One region of the Megalodesulfovibrio gigas DSM 1382 genome, then DNA from elsewhere that is predicted to be linked to it. Evidence: predicted binding sites of a transcription regulator. Region 1 holds the regulator's gene; the other holds the start of a gene.
What was found. Region 1 encodes sigma-54, which starts transcription at its own class of promoters, with help from an activator protein. Its sites were predicted from a motif close to CTGGCACGGNNNNTGCTT; they were not measured.

Region 2: the regulator sigma-54 is predicted to act here: its motif matches at 1,784-1,801, upstream of sqr (type III sulfide quinone reductase, selenoprotein subtype).

Annotation. Positions count from the first base shown of each region.
Region 1 covers NC_022444.1:2,514,840-2,518,048, forward strand. Annotated here, with positions in the region: gene DGI_RS11115 (PTS sugar transporter subunit IIA) at 1-280, opposite strand, end outside; gene hpf (ribosome hibernation-promoting factor, HPF/YfiA family) at 299-859, opposite strand; gene rpoN (RNA polymerase factor sigma-54) at 917-2,344, opposite strand; gene DGI_RS11130 (KdsC family phosphatase) at 2,534-3,103, opposite strand; gene DGI_RS11135 (CTP synthase) at 3,100-3,209, opposite strand, start outside.
Region 2 covers NC_022444.1:1,929,294-1,932,502, reverse strand. Annotated here, with positions in the region: gene DGI_RS17125 (PAS domain-containing sensor histidine kinase) at 1-101, shown strand, start outside; gene DGI_RS08450 (sigma-54-dependent transcriptional regulator) at 98-1,651, shown strand; gene sqr (type III sulfide quinone reductase, selenoprotein subtype) at 1,901-3,142, shown strand; gene DGI_RS08440 (DUF1641 domain-containing protein) at 3,158-3,209, shown strand, end outside.

The DNA.
Region 1 (3,209 bases):
GATCCAGGGCCTCGAAGTCCACGCCATCCTTACTGCGGCCCACCACCAACACAATCTTGTCCAGTTCCGCCAGCTTGCCGTGCGGAATGGCAATGCCGTCGCCAATGCCGGTGGTGCCCAGATATTCGCGCTCCAGCAGCACCTGCAGGGCTTTTTTGACGTCGAATCCGGGCAGCACATCTGCCACCGGGGTGATGAGCTCCTGCAACACAGCCGGCTTGGCGGTTGCGTGCAGGTCGGGCAGCACCAGCCGCGGGTCGAGGTATTCCTCCAGTTTCATACCGCTGCTCTAATCTCCCTACAGGCCAGGATCAATGAGGCCGAAGTCGCCGTTTCTGCGCCGGTAGAGCACATTCACGCGGCTGGTATCCGAATCCTGGAACACGAGGAACTGTTCCTGGGCATTTTCCAGCTGTTCGGCAGCTTCGTCGATGCTCATGGGCTTGGGCTCAAAGTGGTCCGAGTCCACAATGCTGCGCTCGCGACCGCCGGAGGGCGTGGCGCTGAACTGGAACACTTCCGTGCGCACGGTGCGGCCGCTGGCAGAAACGTCCCCACCCTTGCGCTTGTCCTTGCTCTTTTCGCGGTGCTTGCGCATCTGGGCGTCGAGCTTGTCCAGGATGAGGTCCACGGTCTGGTACATGTCTTCGCTGGACTCGGAGGCGGAGAGGTGCAGGCCATCGCCCACGAGCTTCACTTCGGCCATGTGACGCTGTTTTTCCACGCTCAGGGCGACTTGCAGCTCCGCAGTGGCGTCGGTGCGCTCAAGGTATTTGGTGAGCTTCTCAAAGCGACGATGCGCATACTGCTTGAGGTGCTCGGACGGCTCAAAGTTCTTGAACGTAAAGGTAATTTGCATAGGCGCTCCCGGTCGGTGCGCCGCCGCGCCGCTATAAGCGTCGGGCGGGGTTTAGGATCAGAACATTTCCCGTCGCTTGGACGAGGAAGGGATGTCCAGGGCCATACGGTACTTGGCCACTGTACGGCGGGCGATGTTTACATGCAACGTCTCTTTGAGGATTTCTGCAATGCGCTCGTCGGAAAGGGGCGCCTTGACATCCTCGGCACTGATGTGCCGCTTGATGAGGGCCTTGACGCTCTCCGAACCCACCTGGGTGCCATCGTCCAGTTCCAGAGCGCTGTTGAAGAAAAATTTCAACTCAAAGGTGCCGTGGGGGGTGGCCATGTATTTGCTGGTGGTAATGCGGGAGACCGTGGATTCATGCATGCCGATATCTTCAGCAATATCCTTGAGAATCAACGGTTTAAGCTGCGTAACACCGTGTTCAAAGAACTCCCGCTGGTATTTGACCACGCTCTCCGCCACCTTGAAGAGCGTACGCTGACGCTGGTAGAGACTTTTCATCAGCCACTGGGCGGAACGCATTTTTTCCTGCAGGTAATCACGTTCCTTTTCGCTTCTGGAGGGCAGCTCCCCATAGGCTGTGGACAGCTCCAACCGGGGCAGGCCTTCCTCGTTGAGCAGCACCACCCACTCGTCGCCGAGCTTGTAGACAAAGACATCCGGGCTGACGTAGCTGGGCTCGCCCGATCCGAAGCTCGCGCCGGGCATGGGATCCAGCCCCTGGATAACCTCCAGGTACTCTCGCAATTCTTCCAGGGAAATCTTGAATTTGCGCGCAAGAGGCTTGTAGCGCTTTTTTTCCAGATCTTCCAGATGCTCCCGGACCAGCCCCACGAGGATGGGGTCCGTATCCATTTTGTACAATTCCAGCTGCAGCAACAGGCATTCCTGCGGCGTGCGGGCTGCCACGCCCACAGGGTCCAGGCGCTGCACCTTGTACAGCACGGCCTCCACCTCGTCCACGGTGGCGCTGGTCATGGCGGCCAGCTCCTCGGCGGTGGCCTGAAGATAGCCGGAGGACCCGAGATTGCCGATAATGGCATCCCCTATCTCCAGCTCCCGCGGCGTGGCGCAGGAGAGCCGCAACTGCCATTCCAGGTGCCCTTCCAGGCTGTGGCTGGAGGTGAGACGAGCCTCAAACGAGAGGCCGTCCTCGGGAATTTCCGTTTCGCGCGGGTTCATCTGGCGCGTGGTGGAGGCGAAGTCGCCGATGTAATCTTCCCAATCCGCACTCTTGAGCATGTCCCGTTCGGTGACGGCGTCACGCTCCTGGCCCACGGGGGCGGCATCCTGACAGGCCTGCTCCGGCGTGGCTTCCTGGGCTGATTCTTCCAGAAACGGATTTTCCAACAGCTCCTGCTGGACGGTCTCCAGCAGCTCTATTCTGGAAAGCTGCAACAGCTTGATGGCTTGCTGCAACTGGGGGGTCATCACCAGTTGCTGGCTCAGCTTGAGGGATTGTCTGAGTTCCAGGGCCATGTTTCAGCTGCGCTCCATGAGCAAAGAATCACAAGATTGACAAGACAGCGGCTGCAACCTGCATCCTAACGTCTTGGACGGTTTAAGTAATGCCACAGAAGCACGACCCTTGCAATAGATGGTGGGATGGCGGAACATATCCAGACATGTCAAGGGGGAAGCGCGAGGATGCGCGGGCCGGCAGGGAGGTTATCGCTCCTTATGAATAAAGCTTGCCACGGCCTTGTCCAGCCGGCCCTGGGCCTGGAGGATAAACCGGATGGCTTCCCGTGCTGCGCCGCGGCCGCCGGGTCGCCGGCCAATCCACAGCGCCTGGCGCAGACATTCCGGCTGGGCGTCGGCCACAGCCATGGGCAGGCCCACGCGCTGCATCACGGCCAGGTCTACCCAGTCGTCTCCCAGGTAGGCCGCCTGCGGCCAGTCCAGCCCGTAGCGGTCCAGGGCCAGTTGCAGGGCTTCCACCTTGTGGCGATGGCCGGGATAGTATTCCTCCACCCCCAGCTCGTGCACCCGCCGGGCCACCACCGGAGAATCCAGCCCGCTGATGACGGCGATATGCAGCCCCTGGGCCTGGGCGGCCTTCATGCCCAGGCCGTCCTGGGCGTGGAAAGCCTTGCCCACGGGACCAGCCTCCTCGTACAGCAGCCGGCCGTCGGTCAGCACGCCGTCCACATCCAGCACCAGCAGCCGCACATGCCTCGCCGCGCCCAGGGCTCGGGCGCGGCGGATGGCGGGATTGCCGTGGAGAACGGGCCTCATGCCTTGCCCGTTGCCGCGGTCTTGGCGGCCTGGGCAGCCTTGGCGGCCTTGATGAATTCCCGGAACAGCGGATGCGGCCGCATGGGACCGGACTGGAATTCCGGAT
Region 2 (3,209 bases), 590 kb from region 1:
CCCCGGGCCTGGGCACCCGCGCCGTGCTGGCCCTGCCCGAAGCCCTGCCCGGCAGCGGAGCCATCAATGCACCCAGCACGATGCAGGACAAGAGGTCATGACCATGTCTCCCGTCGCCCGTCCCCGAAATTCCCACGGTACCCAAGGGTCCCAGGCCCTCACCCCGTCCGCGCCCATCCTCATTGTGGACGACGAGGAACAGGCCCTCACCAGCTACGCCCTGAACCTGCGCTTTTCCGGCATCACCAACACCATGCTCTGTGCGGACAGCCGTGCCGTACCGGGCCTGCTGGCCAGCCGGACGTTTTCCCTGGTGATGCTCGATCTCTCCATGCCCCACACCACCGGCGAGGAGATCCTGGCCCACATGCGCGCCCGGGGGCTGGACGTGCCGGCCATCGTCATCACCGGGCACAACGAGGTGGAAACAGCCGTGCGCTGCATGCAGGCCGGGGCGTTGGATTACTTGGTCAAGCCCGTGGACCGCGCCCGACTGCTGGCCGCCGTCACCCAGGCCCTGGCCGGGCGGCCCGCTCCCGGCCCTGCCGTCACCGCCCAGCCGGCAGCGCCTCCTGCGGATTCCGGCGGCGAACTGCTGACCCGCAATCCGGCCATGCGCGCGGTGCAGGCCCAGCTGGTCGCCGTGGCCCGCTCCCGGGAACCGGCGCTGGTGGTGGGGGAAACCGGCGTGGGCAAGGAACTGGCCGCCCGGGGCATCCACGCCGCCGCCGGGCTGGTCGCGGGATTGGGCACGCGTGTGGCCCGGCCCTTCATCGGCTGCAACGTGGCCGGGCTGGACGACGTGATGCTCTCGGACACCCTCTTCGGCCACAAAAAGGGCGCCTACACCGGCGCCCAGGGCGGCCGCGCCGGCCTGATGGAGGAAGCCGGAGACGGCACGCTCTTCCTGGACGAAATCGGCGACCTCTCCCTTTCCTCCCAGCTCAAGCTGCTGCGCTGCATCCAGGAGCGCGAATACTATCCCTTGGGCGCGGATGCCCCCCGGCCCATGGAATGCAGGCTGGTGGCCGCCACCAACAAGACCGTGGCCGAACTGCTGGACCCGGCCGTGTTCCGGCGGGATCTCTTCTTCCGACTCAGGACGCACCTCATTGAGATTCCACCGCTTCGTGATCGCCTGGAAGACCTGTCGCTGCTGGTGCCCCTGTTTCTGGAAGAGGCCGCCCGCCAGACCCGCATGCCGGCCCCGGCCATCCCGCGGGAGCTGTATCCCCTGCTGGAGGGCTACCCCTTCCCTGGCAACGTGCGCGAGCTCAAGTCCATGCTGTTCCACGCCTGCACCCTGCACCAGGGCAGCGGGCCGCTGGATCTGGCGCCCCTGAAGGGCTGGATGGATTCCGTTCGCCAGGGCCTGGAGCACGCCGCACCGCCGCCCTCCCCTGCAGCGTCTGCCCCTGCTGCGCCCGCCCCGCTCCCGGCCCGGGAGGCCCTGCCCACCCTGCGGCAGGCCGAGGCCCGCGTGGCCGAGGATGTGATCCTTCAGGCCCTCAAAGAGGCCGGCGGCAACCAGAGCAAGGCGGCGAAGCTCCTGGGCATTTCCCGCCAGGCCCTGCACAAGCGCCTCAAGGGCCTGGGCGGCGTCACCCCCGGACAACACGTCAACCCTGGACAACATGTCAACCAGGGTTGACATCTGATGTATTGCCCTGAAAACACAGCACAACCGCAAATCATACCAATTCAGGTGTAAACACAGGTTGCGCCAGGGCGGCCACCCCGGCCATAGATTGACGCAACAAGCTGCATTCACAGAATAAAAAACTTGGCCCGCCCCTTGCTCTCTCGGCTCCATGCAGCGGGCGGCCTGCCTTCTCCCGGGCGAGCGGACGCCGTGCTGTCCACCTGGCATCCACATCCTAATCAGGGAGCCGTGAACGATATGAAAAAGCTGTTGATCCTGGGTTCTGGCGCCGGCGGCGTCATGGTGGCCGCCAAGATGGCCAAACTGCTGAACCCCAAAGAATGGAAGATCACCATCATCGACCGGTCCTGGCAGCATCACTATCAGGCTGGCTGGCTGTTCATCCCCTTCGGCATCTATTCGCTCAAGGACTGCATCAAGCCGCAGATGGATTTCATCCCCTCCAATGTGGAGTTCGTGCAGGACGAGATTGAGAACATCGACCCCGTGGCCAAGAAGGTCACCTGCAAGGGCGGCACCCACACGTACGATTGGGTGGTGGTGGGCACCGGCTGCCGCATCGTGCCTGACGAAATCGACGGCATGAGCGACGGCTGGCGCAAGGACATCCACGACTTCTACACCCCCGACGGCGCCGTGGCCCTGGCCAAGAAGCTCAAGCACTTCAACAAGGGCAAGCTGGTGCTGAACATCGCCGAAATGCCCATCAAGTGCCCGGTGGCCCCGCTGGAATTCGTGTTTCTGGCCGACTGGTTCTACATGATCAACGACAGCCGCTGCAACATCGAGATCGAGCTGGTCACCCCCCTCACGGGCGCGTTCACCAAGCCCGTGGCTGCCGAGATCCTGGGCAAGCTGTGCGAAGAAAAGAACATCAAGATCACGCCCAACTTTGAAATCGGCAGCGTGGACGTGGGCCGCAAGGTCATCGAATCCCACAAGGGCGAGGAAGTGGAATACGACCTGCTGGTCTCCATCCCGCCCAACTTCGGCTCCAAGGTCATCGAGGATTCCGAAATCGGCGATGCCATGGCCTACCTGGACACGGACCACTACACGCTGAAGTCCAAGAAGTACGAAAACATGTACGTCATTGGCGACGCCACCAACGTGCCCACCTCCAAGGCCGGCTCCGTGGCGCACTTCGAGTCCGACGTGGTGGCCGAAAACCTGCACCGCGAAATCGAAGGCCTGGATCCGCGCCCCGAATTCGACGGTCACTCCACCTGCTTCATCGTCACCGGCTACGAAAAGGCCACCCTCATCGACTTCAACTACAAAATCGAGCCCCTGCCGGGCAAATATCCCTTCCCCGGCCTCGGCCCCATGGATCTGCTGGGCGAATCCTTCATGAACTACATGGGCAAGATGATGTTCAAGTGGGTGTACTTCAATCTCATGCTCAAGGGCAAGGAACTGCCTCTGGAACCCCAGATGTTCATGGCCGGCAAGAAGCGCATGGGCGCGTGCAGCCTGTAAGGAGGGTTCTGCATCATGAAGAACGAGGACCTGATTCTGCAAAAACTGGAGACCATCGAAGCCGAGC